One region of the Microbispora sp. H10670 genome, then DNA from elsewhere that is predicted to be linked to it. Evidence: riboswitches for the same ligand, from Rfam matches in the RefSeq annotation. Region 1 holds a riboswitch; each other region holds the start of a gene.

Region 1 (4,789 bases):
TTCTGACGGGTGAGGCGTTCTGGCGGGCGGGGATGCACTTCCTGAACCGCGCCGACGGCCGGGGCATCGAGCGGCTCGGCGTGCTGGGCATGGACGAGCTGCTGGCCAAGGACGTCGCGTTCTTCCACGACAACTTCGCCGGTTCGCTGACCAAGAGGGTGCTCGGATTCTCCTCCAGGTTCGAGGAGTTCATGGACACCCTCACGTTCTCGATCATGGCGAAGGTGGTGCCCCTGGCCTTCGCCTCGGTGGTGCTGTGGCGGTATGACCCGCTGCTGGTGCTCGTCCTCGTGGGCCTCATCGTCGTCACCGGTGTTCTCGTCGCTCCGCTCATCCGCCATCGGCAGGCCCTGGTCGACGCGCGTGAGGCGGCCAAGGTGCTGGTGTCGGGTCACGTCGCCGACGTGCTGTCCAACATGGAGACGGTCCGCGCGTTCGCCGCCGAGACGCGCGAGGCCGTCGAGCATCGGGCCAGGATCGCCGAGCAGCGCCGGCTGTCCATCCGGTCCTGGGACTACAACAACCTCAGGGTGGACATGGTCGTCGCCCCGTTGTCGGTGCTCACCAGTGCCACGGGCCTGCTCCTCGCCGCGGCGCTCCGCGGCGGCCTCGGTGTGGAGGCCATCGTCGTGACGTTCACCTACTACACGAACGCGATCAACATCATGTTCGAGTTCAACCAGGTGTACCGGCGTATGGAGAGCACGCTCACCGAGGCCGCCCAGTTCACCGAGCTGCTCCTCACGCCGCCGACCGTGGTGGACCCGGCCGACCCGCAGCCCCTGCGCCCGGCCGACGCGAGCGTCCGCTTCGAGCGGGTGCGATTCGGGTACGCCGGCGGCGCGCCGCTGTTCGACGGCCTGAACCTGGACATCCCCGGCGGCACCAAGATCGGGCTGGTCGGGCGGTCCGGTGGCGGCAAGAGCACCCTCACCCGGTTGCTGCTGCGTCTCATGGACGTGGACGGAGGCAGGATCCTGATCGGCGGTCAGGACATCGCCCGGCTGCGGCAAGCAGACCTGCGCGGTCTCATCGCCTACGTCCCGCAGGAACCCGCCATGTTCCACCGGTCCGTGCGGGAGAACCTCGCGTTCGCCCGGCCGGGCGCGACCGACGCCGAGATCCTCCGGGCCGCGCGGGCGGCCCACGTCACGGAGTTCGTCGAGTCTCTGCCGCACGGCTTCGACACCCTGATCGGCGAGCGCGGCGTCAAGCTCTCCGGCGGCCAGCGGCAGCGCATCGCGCTCGCGCGCGCCATCCTGCGCGACGCCCCCGTCCTGCTGCTGGACGAGGCGACCAGTGCCCTGGACTCCGAGAGCGAGATCCTCATCCAGGAGGCCCTGTGGCGCCTGATGCAGGACCGTACGGCACTCGTGGTGGCGCACCGGCTCAGCACCGTCGTCCGCATGGACCGCCTGGTCGTGCTCGACCGGGGACGCGTCGTCGAGCAGGGCACCCACGGCGAGCTGCTCCAGGCCCAGGGGTCCTACGCCCGGCTCTGGCACCACCAGTCCGGGGGCTTCCTCGTCGAGGACGACGCCCCCGACGCGCTCCACCTGTGACACACCGGCTTCACGCGGGCGGCCCGCGGGGTGGTCCCGACCCGGTTCAGCGCGTCGCGGCGTGCCGGAGCCCGGCCTCCCGGGGGGTTCCCTGGCGCAGGGAGCGTTCGGTCAGGCCGCCGAACAGGAGGCCGATGGCTCCCCACAGGACGAACTGGATGCCGAACGACGCCACTCTGAACCACCACAGCGTGTCGGCGGAGAAGTCGTCGGGAACCTCGTCGATCGGAGGCATCACGGCGTACGCGACACCGACGAGGACGGCGTAGACGACGATGCCCGACAGGGCGGCGTTCCAGGCGCCCAGGCGGGACGACAGGGAACGGCCCGCGTACGCGGCGACCGCCGCCGCCAGGAGGGCGACGAGGATCATCGCGAAGTACAGCGCGGTCCGGCGGCCGATCGAATCGGGGTTGCCGACGGCCGGGGGATTGGCCGGGTACTTCAGGATGGGGGTCACGTACACGACGACGAACCCGGCGGCGGCGACGGTGAGCGCCGTGGCGCGGGCGCCGAGAGCGCCGAGGCGGCCGTGGGCGAAGGCGTACGCGATGGAGTAGAAGCCGCCGAGGGCGGCGCCGTAGACGAGCAGGGCGGTCAGCAGGCCGGCGGTCTCCTGGACGGTCCGGCTGACGAGTTCCGGTTCGGCGGCCTCTCCGCCGGCCGCCGCCCTGGCCTCCTCGATGGAGATGGCGGCGGCGACCTGGGGTTCTCCGGCGAACCAGGCGACGACGTACGCGAGCAGCGCGGCGGCGAGGCCGACGAGCATGCCGCGCACCAGCAGGGAGCGCATGGTGGGCATCGGGCGGGCCTCAGTGGCAGGGGAAGCCGAGGAGGTGCCGGCCGTCGTGCACGAACTCGTGCACGGTGTGCCCGCTGATGAGGTGGGTGGCGCCCTGCTCCGCGCCGACGAAGTAGAGCAGGACGAGCCCGGCCACGGCGGCGAAGACCGCCCAGGGCAGGATCTCGCGTACGGGGATGGTGACCGGCAGGGGCCGGGAGACGGGGACGGCCGGCTGAGCCATGTGATTCTCCTCACGGGGTCGCTCGCCCCGGTGATGGAGGACAACGGGTCAGTGTCCTGACTCCCGGGTCATCGTGTCGCCCGAACCTTCCAGCCGTCGCGGCCGTGGTGACGAGCGGGAGACACTCCCCGGTCACAGTGGCGGGACCGTCCTGGATTCACACCAGGTTCCTGCGCACCGTCGCCTCTGTCTTCTTTTGTCGCCTTGAGCGTGCACCGTCCGCATAAGTACGTCAAGCCGGGGTCCATACTCGTGACCTATGAAGCGAGTCCTGATCATCGGCATCGGCGCCGGGGACCCCGCCCACCTGACCTTCCAGGCCGCCGCGGCAATCGCGGAGACCGACGTGTTCTTCCTGCTCGACAAGGGAGCCGTGAAGGACGGCCTGGTGCGGCTGCGGCGCGAGCTGATCGCGGCCCACGCGCGGGAGCCGTACCGGACGGTCGAGGCGCGCGACCCGGAGCGCGACCGCACGAGCGGCGCGTACGTGGAGGCGGTGGCCGACTGGCGGGCCCGCCGGGCCGACGTCTACGCCCGGCTCATCGCCGAGGAGGTGCCGGAGGACGGCGTCGGCGCGTTCCTCGTCTGGGGCGACCCCGCCCTGTACGACAGCACGATCGCGATCGTCGAGGACGTCCTGGCCAGGGGCGCGGAGCCGTTCGGCTACGAGGTCATTCCGGGGATCAGCAGCGTGTCGGCGCTGGCCGCGCGGCACCGCGTCAGCCTGACCAGGGTCGCCAGCCCGGTGCACATCACGACCGGCCGCCGCCTGCCCACCGACGTCGAGGCCGCCGGCGACATCGTGGTGATGCTCGACGCGGGCTGCGCGTTCGCGGACCTGCCGGAGGCCGCCGACGCCGACGTCTACTGGGGCGCGTACGTCGGGACCGAGGACGAGATCCTCGTCGCCGGGCCGGTGCGCGAGGTCGCCGGCGAGATCCGGCGGCTCAGGGCGGAGGCGCGCGAGGCGCACGGCTGGGTCATGGACACCTACCTGCTCAGGAAGCCCTCCCGATGAGGCCCGTGTCGGTCGTCGGGATCGGCGCGGACGGCTGGGCCGGTCTCACCGACGCGGCGCGTGCCGAGCTGGTCGCCGCGGACGTCGTGGTCGGGTCGGCCAGGCAGCTCGCCCTGCTGCCCGCCTCGGTGGCCAGCGAGCGGGTGCCGTACCCGTCGCCGCTGGTCGCGGGGCTGCCGGGGCTGCTCGACGCGCACGCGGGACGCGCGGTCGCGGTGCTCGCCAGCGGCGACCCCATGTTCTTCGGCGTCGGCGCGACGCTCGCCCGGCTGCTCGGGCCGGACCGGCTGCGGGTGCTGCCGCACGTGTCGTCGGCCGCCCTGGCCTGCGCGCGGCTCGGCTGGGCCGCCGAGGAGGTCGAGACCGTCAGCCTGGTCGGACGGCCGCCCGCCACGCTGACCGCCGCGCTCGCGCCGGGCCGCCGCGTCCTCGTCCTCAGCGCGGGCGCGGACACGCCCGCGCTGGTCGCCGCCCTGCTGACCGAGCGGGGATACGGCGCGAGCCGCGTCACCGTCTTCGGCGATCTCGGCGCGGCGACCGAGTCCCGCCGCGACGGCACGGCCGCGGGCTGGCCGGTCGGCGAGACGCCGCCCGCGCTGAACGTCGTGGCGGTGGCCTGCGCAGACGTCCCGTCGGCGGTGCCACTGGGGAGGGTGCCTGGGCTGCCGGACGAGGCGTACGAGTCGGACGGGCAGCTCACCAAGCAGGAGGTGCGGGCGGTCACCCTGGCCAAGCTGGCGCCCCTGCCGGGCGAGCTGCTCTGGGACGTGGGGGCGGGCTCCGGGAGCGTGGCCGTCGAGTGGCTGCGCGCGCATCCGTCGTGCCGGGCCGTCGCCGTCGAGCGCGACCCCGTCCGCGCGGACCGCGTCAGGCACAACGCGGACGCGCTGGGCGTGCCGCGCCTGCGGGTCGTCACCGGAGCCGCCCCGGGCGCGCTCGGGGGGCTGCCCGCCCCGGCGGCCGTCTTCGTGGGCGGCGGCGTGACGGGGGCCGGCGTGGTCGAGACCTGCTGGGACGCCCTCGCCCCGGGCGGCAGGCTGGTCGCGAACGCCGTCACCGTGGAGTCGGAGGCGGTCCTCGCGGGGTGGCACGCGCGGCTCGGCGGGGACCTCGTGCGGTTGTCGGTGCAGCGCGCCTCGCCGGTGGGCGGCTTCACCGGGTGGCGTCCCCTGATGCCGGTGACC
Region 2 (4,789 bases), on a different contig from region 1:
CGGGAAGGGGTTGGCCGTGCCGTACCGCGCGGGCAGGCCGAGCCGGGCGAGCCGGCGGTCGGCGACGTACTCCAGGTAGCGGCGCATGTTGTCCACGGTCATCCCGCCGGTGCCGTCGCCGCACAGGTCGCGGGCGAAGGCCAGCTCGGCGGCGACCGCCTCCTCCATCATCCGCACGACCCGGCCGGCCAGCTCGTCGTCGAACAGGTCCGGCTCCTCCCGGCGTACGGTGTCCACCACCTCGAAGGCGAACTCCATGTGCATGGACTCGTCGCGGAACACCCAGTTGGTGCCGGTGGCGAGGCCGCCCAGCAGCCCCCGGGAGCGGAACCAGTAGACGTAGGCGAAGGCGCCGTAGAAGAACAGCCCCTCGATGCAGGCGGCGAAGCAGACGAGGTTGAGCAGGAAGGCCCGCCGGTCCTCCCGCGTCTCCAGCCGCGACAGCTCGCTGATCGAGTCGATCCAGCGGAAGCAGAACTCGGCCTTGTCGCGGATCGAGGGGATGTGCTCCACGGCGGCGAACGCCTTCACCCGCTCGTCGTGGTCGGGCAGGTAGGTGTCCAGCAGGGTCAGGTAGAACTGGACGTGCACGGCCTCCTCGAACAGCTGGCGGCTCAGGTAGAGCCGGGCCTCGGGCGCGTTGACGTGCTGGTAGAGGTTCAGCACGAGGTTGTTGGCCACGATGGAGTCGCCGGTCGCGAAGAACGCCACCAGCCGGTTGATCAGGTGCCGCTCCCCCGGCTCCAGCGTCGCCAGGTCGGCGAGGTCGGAGGCGAGGTCGACCTCCTCGACGGTCCAGGTGTTCCTGATCGCCGCGCGGTACCTCTCGTAGAACCCGGGGTAGCGCATCGGGCGGAGGGTCAGGTCCATGCCCGGGTCGAGCAGCATCGTTCTCATTGGCACGCCTCGCAGATCTCGGGGTTCTCAAGGGAGCAGGCGACCGCCCCTTCATCGGGCACGGCGGGGGTGACGGCCGGCACGGTCGTCTGGGCGATCCTGGTCGCGGGGCGCGAGCGCAGGTAGTAGGTGGTCTTCAGGCCCGACCGCCAGGCGTAGGCGTACATCGACGAGAGCTTGCCGATCGTGGGCGCGGCCATGAAGAGGTTGAGCGACTGCGACTGGTCGACGTACGGCTGCCGCGCGGCCGCGAGGTCGACGAGCGCCTTCTGCGGCAGCTCCCAGGCGGTGCGGTAGAGCGCCTTGAGCTCGCCGGGGATCGCGGGGATGTCCTGGATCGAGCCGTCGTGGAGCTTGATCGCGTCGCGGATCGCCCGCGTCCACAGCCCGAGGGCCTGGAGGTCGCGGACGAGATACCGGTTGACCTGGAGGAACTCCCCCGACAGCGTCTCACGCTTGAAGACGTTGGACACCTGCGGCTCGACGCACTCGTAGCAGCCCGCGATCGAGGCGATCGTGGCCGTCGGCGCGATCGCGACCAGCAGGGAGTTGCGCAGCCCGGTCTCCGCGATCCTCGCGCGCAGCGCCGCCCACTCCTCCGGGTGCGCCGGGGCGCACGGGTAGTGGTCGGGGTGCAGGACGCCGCCCGCCGCCCGCGTCTCCTCGTACGCCGGGTGACGCCCGCGTTCGGCGGCCAGGTCGGCCGAGGTGCCGTACGCCGCGAGCGCGATCTCCTCGGCGATCCGGGTGGACAGCGTCAGCGCCTCCGGCGAGTCGAACGGCAGGCGCAGCGCGAAGAAGACGTCGGCGAGGCCCATGACGCCGAGGCCCACCGGCCGCCACCGCTGGTTGGCCGCCTCCGCCTCGGGGGTCGGGTAGAAGCCGAGGTCGATCGTGCGGTCGAGGAACCGTACGGCGGTGCGGACCGTGGCGCGCAGCCGGCCGAAGTCGACGGCGTCCCCCTCGGGGTTCAGGTGGGCGGCGAGGTTGACCGAGCCGAGGTTGCACACGGCGGTCTCCCCGTCGCTGGTGACCTCCAGGATCTCGGTGCACAGGTTGGACAGGTGGATGACGTTGCGCGGCAGCGCGGTCTGGTTGGAGGCGCGGTTGGCGGCGTCCTTGAAGGTCATCCAGCCGTTGCCGGTCTGGGCGAGGGTGCGCATCATCCGGGCGTAGAGGGTGCGGGCGGGCACCTGCCGGACATACCGCCCGGAAGCCTCCAGTTCGCGATACCGGGCGTCGAACGCCTCGCCCCACAGGTCGGTCAGCTCGGGGGTCTCCTTGGGGTCGAACAGCGACCACACGCCGTCCGCCTCGACCCGGCGCATGAACTCGTCGGGCACCCAGTTGGCCAGGTTGAGGTTGTGGGTGCGGCGCGACTCCTCGCCCGTGTTGTCGCGAAGTTCCAGGAACTCCTCGATGTCGGCGTGCCAGGTCTCCAGGTAGACGCAGGCGGCTCCCTTGCGCCTGCCTCCCTGGTTCACCGCCGCCACCGACGCGTCGAGCGTGCGCAGCCAGGGGACGATGCCGTTGGACAGGCCGTTGGTGCCCCGGATCAGCGAACCGCGCGAGCGCACCCGGGTCCAGGCGACGCCGATCCCGCCGGAGTACTTCGACAGCCGCGCCACCTGGCCGTACCGCTCGTAGATGCTCTCCAGTTCGTCGCGCGGCGAGTCGAGCAGGAAGCACGACGACAGCTGCGGGCGGCGCGCCCCGGAGTTGAACAGCGTCGGCGAGCTGGGCAGATAGGCGAGCGCGGACATCAGCCGGTACAGCTCGGCCGCCTCGCCGACGCTCGCCGACAGGCCGCAGGCCACGCGTAGCAGGAAGTGCTGCGGGCGTTCGAGCACCCGCCGCGTGACCGGATGCCGCAGCAGGTAGCGGTCGTAGACCGTGCGCAGCCCGAAGTACTCGAACCGGTCGTCGGCCGCCGGGTCGATCAGCGCGTCCAGCGCTTCGGCCTCGTCGGCCACGAACGCGGCGACGGCGTCGCCCAGCAGCCCGGCCGCGTGGGCGGCCGCGACCGACTCGGAGAAGGCGCGCACCCCCTGGCCCGCCGTCTCCTCCTCGATGACCCGGGCGAGCAGCCGCGCCGCCCGCCGGGAGTTCTCCGGGTCCGCGACGACCCCCGCCGCCGCCTCCTCGATGGCCCGCCAGACGTCCGCGGTCTCCCCCGCGCCGCGCGGCCCCGTAGCGGGGCGCGCGGGCGCGGAGACCGGGTCGGTGATCGTCATCGGTCGCCCTCTCCTCCTCGTCTCCTGACCCGGCCGGCCGGAGGGGAGGGGACGCCGCGGCGCACGCGTGCGACGGCACGGCCTGCGGGCGGCGGGCCCTCCCTCGGGGCACGGCGCGGGCGCGCGCGGTGACTCCGCGCGCGGTCGCGGGCAGGTCTTCGGGCTCGCGGGCGACCGGCGGGACACACGCCCGCCGGACCTACTGGCCGTCGCTTCCCGGTGCGCTCACGCACCAGTGCTCTGTGACGGCGGTCGTTCCCGCTCACCGCTGCGGGGCAGCCCCGGATTCACACCGGGTTCCCTCTTGCCTCACCGAGGTGAACCAGCGACGCGATGGATCCTACATCTAGTGGGCGATCTCGCAAGCGGCCCTACAAGTTGTGTTGGTCACCGGATTCCGAGATCATCGAGAAGCAGGGCCGTACGACGCGCCTCGCCCGTGAGCCACTGCCGGAACTCCTCGCCGGCGAGCCACATCGGCGTCCAGCCGTTGCGCTCGCACAGGCGGAGCCAGGCGGGCGAGTCCGCGACGGCCCGGCACAGGCCGATCAGCGCGTCGCGCTCGCGGGCCGCCACCCCGAGGGGGGCGAGCAGGCCGGTCCAGTTCGCGTACGCCACCCGCACCCCCGACTCGGTCAGCGTGGGCGCGTCCAGGCCGGGCAGGCGCTCGGGAGCGGAGACGGCGAGCGGGCGCAGCCGCCCGGCCCTGACGTGGGCGGCGACGTCGCCGCGCCCGCCGAAGGCGAGCGCGGTCGTCCCCTCGGCCACCGCCGCGACGGCCCGGGCGGGGCTGTCGAAGGCCTCGTACGCCGCCAGCCGCGGATCGGCCCCGAGGCCCCGGGCGGTCAGGCCGAGCAGCAGATGGCCGGGCCCGCGGTCGGGCCCGCCCGCCACCTTCACCCGCTCCGGAGTGCGCAGCAGGGCCGCCGCGACCTGCTCGAACGTGCGGTAACCCGAATCGGGGGAGGCCACCAGCACCTGCCACTCCCCCGCCAGCCTGGCCAGCGGCACGGTCCGGGCGGCGAACGGCCCCGCGTCGCCGGGCGCGCGACCCAGCGCGTAGTCGGCCAGCAGGAGGGGGTCGGCGACCATCAGCCGGTCCGGCCGTCCGACGGCGAAGCGTCCGACGGCCGACGCGCCGCCGCCCCCGGCGTCCCGCGTGACCAGCACTCTGCCGGCCCAGCGGCGGGCCTCGATGAGGGACTTCAGGCTCCGGGCGACGCCGTCCCCCCAGCACTCCGGCGGGCCGGGGACGAGGAGGGAGATCTCCCCGAGGTACGGAGGCGCCGGGGTGCCGCATCCGCCCGCCAGGGCCAGGACCCCCAGTGCGAGAACCGTACGGCGTCGCATGCCGGCACCCTCCCCCCGAAGAGCCCCTTATGCGGACAGACTATGAGCAACCACCCCATGTCATGACATAACGGACGTTACGGATGTGGCGATCGGCGGGCCGGCGGGCACGCATGAAGATCAGTGGGCGACAACGGGCAGCGCCATGAGGAAGTAGTCGATGTGCGCACCCGTACCCCGGCCCCCGGCCATTTCACCGTGGAGACCGGACCGTCCGGCTCGCGTCGGTGACGGGAGCCGGACGGGATGTGGAGGAGCTACTCGACCGTGACGCTCTTGGCGAGGTTGCGGGGGCGGTCGACGTCGCG
Region 3 (4,789 bases), on a different contig from region 1:
CAGGAACGCCGCCCCGCCGAGGAACGACAGCGGCAGCACGACGCGGTAGGACCACCCGGCGAGCCGCCGGACGACGTGCGGCACCACGATCCCGACGAAGGCGATCAATCCGCTGACGGCCACCGCGGACGCGGTGGCGAGCGAGGCGGCCAGCAGCACGGTGAACCGCACGCGCGTCGCGTGCAGGCCGAGGCTGACCGCCTCCTCGTCGCCGACCGACAGCACGTCGAGCAGCCGCCCGTGCAGCAGGACGACCACCGTCGACACCACCGCGTACGGCGCGATCATGCGGAGCTGCTCCCACCCGCCGCCGACGTCTCCGAGGATCCAGGAGTAGATGCGCTGCAGCTCGTCGACCTTGAGCTGCTGCACGAAGGTCTGGATGGCGGTGAGGAACGAGGTGACCGCGACCCCGGCGAGCACGAGCGTCGCGGTGCCGCCTCCCCGGCCCGCCGTGTGTCCCAGCGCGTACGCGAGGACGACCCCGCCGACGGCCCCCGCGAAGGCGGCGACCGGCACGGCCGCCACCCCCGCGTCGCCGCCCAGGAAGACCACGACGAGCGTCACCGTGAGCCCGGCCCCGGCCGCCGCGCCGAGCAGGTACGGATCGGCCAGCGGGTTGCGGAAGACACCCTGGTAGCCCGCCCCCGCGAGGGCGAGCAGGCCGCCCACGACGGCGGCCAGCAGCACCCTGGGCACCCGGAGCTGGAAGACGATGCCCTCCTCGTTCGGCTGCAGGCCGGAGTGCAGGGACACCAGCGGCAGCCGGTCGAGCAGGGCCAGCGCGATGGCGCGGGGCGAGATGACCGCCGCGCCCGCCGCCAGGCCGGCGATCAGGCTGACCAGCAGCACGACGCACACGACGAGCAGCGCCCGGCGTGACCGGCCCGCCGCCGTCACCCCGTCACCCGGACCCGCCGCGGCACCGCTCTCACCGCGATCCCGGGGGCGTGCGCGTCACCGGGGGCCTGCGCGTCACCACCGGCTCAGCCCGCCGCCTTCTGGACGGCGTCGCTGACGACCTGGGCGAGGTCGGCGACGCGCGGTCCCCAGCGGGAGGCGACGTCGTCGTCGAGCTCCACCACACGGTCCCGCTTCAGGGCGGCCAGGCCGGACCAGCCCGGCCGCTTGGCCAGCGCGGCGGCGTTCTGACCACAGCACTTGGTGTCACCGAGGAAGATCAGGTCGGGGTCGGCCTTGGCCACGAACTCCGCCGACAGCTTGGGATAGCCGCCCGCCGCGTCGGGGGCCTCGTCGGCGATGTTCCTCAGCCCGAACAGGCTGTAGACCTGCCCGATGAACGTGCTCGACGTGGCCGCGTACGGCGTGGTGTCCAGTTCGTGATAGTAGGTCAGGCCCTTGCCCTTGGGCGCCGCCGCGACGAGCGCGTCGATCTTCTGCTTGACGCCGCCGGCCACCTCCTCGGCCTTGTCCACGTTGCCGGTGGCCGCGCCGAGGTCCCTGATCTGGTCGTAGGTGTCCTCCAGCTTGGTCGCGGCGGGCTCCAGCAGCACCGGGACGCCGACCTTCCCCAGCCCGGCGACCACGCCCTCCAGGTCGTTGGCGAGCACGACGAGATCGGGCTTGGCGGCGGCGATCGCCTCGACGTTGGGCTTGAAGCCCGACAGCGACGTCTTCGGCGCCTCGGGCGGGTAGTTCGACTGGTCGTCCACCGCGCCCACCTGGGCGCCCGCGCCGATCGCGAACAGGATCTCGGTGGCCGTCGGGGACAGCGACACGATGTGCTCGGGCCGCTTGGCGATGGTCACCGCGCCGTTGCCCGCCTGGACGGTGACGGGGAAGGCGCCGCCCGAGGCGGCGGAGCTGGAAGCGGCGGGGTTCGAGGCGGCGGGGGACGCGGAAGTGGCGGAGCCGTCGCTCTGGCCGCAGCCGGCCAGTCCGAGCACGCCCAGCACCACACCCGCGACGGCCGTACGCAGGGGCCTCACGAGGGTCCTCCAAGGGGGAAAGCCGGGAAATCGAGAGACCCGCGGGATTGGACGGATCACCCTTTTCCACGAGGGTTGACGGCGTCGGCGCACAACGCAGGCGACCTGGCTCGTCCCCGGGGGCGGGGAACCACAGTTGCGGGACAGCGCCGGGTTCTCACCGGACTTCGCTGCGCTGCGCGCGTCGGACGCAACGGTACCAACCCGCCTCGCGGCGCCGTCATCCTCCCCCGGCCGCCGAGGTCCGCCCGCCTGCCCGTACGCCGGGGTGGTAGGGCAGGCCCCACCCCGATGGTGGGGGCTCGCCCATGATCGGGAGTAGTGGCTCCGTCGCTGCGCCGGACGGCGGCCGGGCGGGACCCTGGAGCGGCCGGGCGGTTCCCGGCAGAAGCTCCTGACGGACTATCTCCCCCACTCCTCCTCAGTCCGCGGGCCGGCGCCGGAGCGCGCGGTCGCGACCGCTCCCCGCTCCGGCCGGGTCCGCGACGGACGACCGGCGTCCGGCAACCGACGATCGACACACCGAAGGCGGCTCCCCCGTGTCCCTGACCATGCTTCCCCCCGCCCCCGCGCGGGCCCCGGCCGCCCCCGGGCCCCGGGACCGCTTCATCGACATCCTGCGCGTCTTCGGGATGGTCCTCGTGGTCGTCCAGCACTGGGCGATGCCGGTCCTGTCGTACGCCGGAGGACGGCTGACCACGGGCAACGCCCTGGCGGCGGCTCCGTTCGTCACCTGGATCTCCCAGGTGATGCCGCTGGTCTTCTTCGCCGGGGGCGCGGCCAACGCGATCAGCTTCCGGTCCGCGGCGCGCCGCGCCGGCCTGCCGGACACGCGCGAGACGGCCCGGGAGCGGTCGACGCGGCGGCCGACCGCGGAGAAGCGGACGGCCTGGGAGTGGACGGCGCGGGAGTGGACGGCGCGGCGGGTGCGCCGCCTGGCCTGGCCGGTGGCGCCGCTCGCGGCCGTCTGGCTGCCGCTCCCCCACCTCCTGACGGCGCTCGGCGTGCCCCCGCAGCCGGTCGAGGTGGCCGCGCGGACCGTCGGCCAGTTGCTCTGGTTCCTCGCCGTCTACCTGCTCGCGGTGGTGGCCACCCCCCGCCTGCTGCGCGTACGGGCCGGGGTCGCGCTGCCCGTGCTGGCGGGCGGCGCGGTGCTGACGGACGTGGTCCGCTTCTCGGGGCTGGAGGCCGCCGGCTATCTCAACGTCGCGTTCGTGTGGCTGGCCGTCCACCAGGTCGGGTTCCGGTACGCCGACGGCGGCCTGGAGTGGCTGCGGGGACGCCGCGCGGCGGCGCTCGCGGTGGCCGGGTTCGCGATGGTGGCGGCCCTCGTGGTGGCCGGGCCGTACCCGGCCAGCATGATCGGGATGCCCGGCGCGGTCTCGAACATGGCCCCGCCGAGCGCGTGCCTGCTCGCGCTCTTCGCCGGCCAGCTCGGCCTGGCGATGCTGCTGCGCCCCGCCCTGAACGCGCTGGCGCGCCGGCCCCGCGCCGAGGCGGTGCTCACCGCGCTCGCGCCCCGCATGATGACCGTCTACCTGTGGCACATGACGGCGCTCGTCGCCGTCGCCGGGCTCGCGACCATCGGGTTCGGGCCGGCTACTCCTCTCCCCGGCTCGGCGGCCTGGTGGAGCGGCGCCCCACTGTGGCCGGCCGCCCTCGCGCCGGTCCTGCTCGGGCTCACCGCCCTGTTCGGCCGATGGGAGGAGCCGGCGGGAGCCGCCACCGGACGGCATGTGGCGGTCGCCGCGCCGCTCGTCGGCGGCGCGCTGCTCACCCTCACGGTGACCGGCTTCGCGCCGGGGCCGGCGCCGGTGATCGCGTCGATCGCCCTGGTCGGGGGCCTGTGCCTGGTCAGCCGGAGGGCACGCCTCGCGGGGCCGGTCCACCGCTCGGGTGAACCGGCCCGATGAGACGCCGTACGACGGCTTCGGGCGTCAGCCCGCCCGCCTGGCGCGGAGTCCGAGCAGGACGTCGATCACCAGGAACACGGCCAGGGAGATGCCCATCAGGGGCAGGTAGTAGCCGGCCACGGCGGTGAGCAGGGCCAGAGGCACCAACAGCCCCCAGTGCAGGCCCCGCAGGCCGCCCCGGGGGTGGGGCCGGCCGAAGCCGCGGGTCGGGCGGCGGCGCCACCACATGCGGTAGCCCAGCACGATCAGTGTGATGAGCCCGGCGGCGATCGCGGCCAGGACGATCTGGTTGGCCAGGCCGAAGAGCAGCCCCATGTGCGCGTCGATGCCCCACTCGGTGAGCTTCGCGGCCAGCGGATAGTCCGCGAACCGCAGCTCGCCCACGAACCGCCCGGTCGCCGGGTCGAACGCCAGCTGGTCCAGGCGCGTGGGGACGGTCTTGCGGATCTCCTTGACCACGTACGCGTCCCCCGGCTCGCCCGGCAGGACGACCTCCAGCGGGCCGGACAGCCGCCAGCTCGCCGCCGCCCGTGTGATCTGGTCGATTCCCACGTCCTGGGTGCCGCCGGCCTGGCCGCCGCTCGCTGCGTGCCCCGAGTGCCCGGCGTGCGCGCCCAGATCGGTGTCGATCGTGGGAGTCTCCCAGCCGAACGCCGTACGCAGCCCGGCGATGTTGTCCCCGGCGTACTTCGACCAGGTCAGGCCGGTGACGGACAGGAACAGCAGGCCCAGCAGTGCCCACAGCCCCACCGAGCCGTGCCAGGACAGCGTGCGGCGCGACCCGGTCGCGGCGCGGTCCGGGGTGAACAGGCCGCGCAGGCGGCGGCCGTCGCGGCGGCGCCGGGTCAGCCACAGCGCGAGCCCGCCGAGGGCGACCACCCACAGCCAGCCGGCGGCCAGCTCGCTGTAGATCCGGCCGGGCTCACC

The links. Region 1 has a riboswitch for cobalamin ahead of HHX33_RS14615 (CbtB domain-containing protein). Riboswitches for the same ligand answer to the same signal wherever they lie in the genome.
Region 2: it holds a riboswitch for cobalamin, as region 1 does, so the genes downstream of both, HHX33_RS21990 (ribonucleoside-diphosphate reductase subunit alpha) here and HHX33_RS14615 (CbtB domain-containing protein) in region 1, are expected to answer to the same signal.
Region 3: it holds a riboswitch for cobalamin, as region 1 does, so the genes downstream of both, HHX33_RS27935 (ABC transporter substrate-binding protein) here and HHX33_RS14615 (CbtB domain-containing protein) in region 1, are expected to answer to the same signal.

Annotation. Positions count from the first base shown of each region.
Region 1 covers NZ_JABBWW010000008.1:226,069-230,857, reverse strand. The annotation lists gene HHX33_RS14625 (ABC transporter ATP-binding protein) at 1-1,562, shown strand, start outside; gene HHX33_RS14620 (CbtA family protein) at 1,609-2,364, opposite strand; gene HHX33_RS14615 (CbtB domain-containing protein) at 2,375-2,587, opposite strand; cobalamin riboswitch at 2,616-2,822, opposite strand; gene cobF (precorrin-6A synthase (deacetylating)) at 2,847-3,605, shown strand; gene cbiE (precorrin-6y C5,15-methyltransferase (decarboxylating) subunit CbiE) at 3,602-4,789, shown strand, end outside.
Region 2 covers NZ_JABBWW010000016.1:57,034-61,822, reverse strand. The annotation lists gene HHX33_RS21995 (ribonucleotide-diphosphate reductase subunit beta) at 1-897, opposite strand, end outside; gene HHX33_RS21990 (ribonucleoside-diphosphate reductase subunit alpha) at 894-3,131, opposite strand; cobalamin riboswitch at 3,263-3,473, opposite strand; gene HHX33_RS21985 (Bug family tripartite tricarboxylate transporter substrate binding protein) at 3,519-4,481, opposite strand; gene glmS (glutamine--fructose-6-phosphate transaminase (isomerizing)) at 4,739-4,789, opposite strand, start outside.
Region 3 covers NZ_JABBWW010000025.1:31,762-36,550, reverse strand. The annotation lists gene HHX33_RS27940 (FecCD family ABC transporter permease) at 1-900, opposite strand, end outside; gene HHX33_RS27935 (ABC transporter substrate-binding protein) at 987-1,949, opposite strand; cobalamin riboswitch at 2,027-2,151, opposite strand; gene HHX33_RS27930 (acyltransferase) at 2,489-3,862, shown strand; gene HHX33_RS27925 (PepSY-associated TM helix domain-containing protein) at 3,887-4,789, opposite strand, start outside.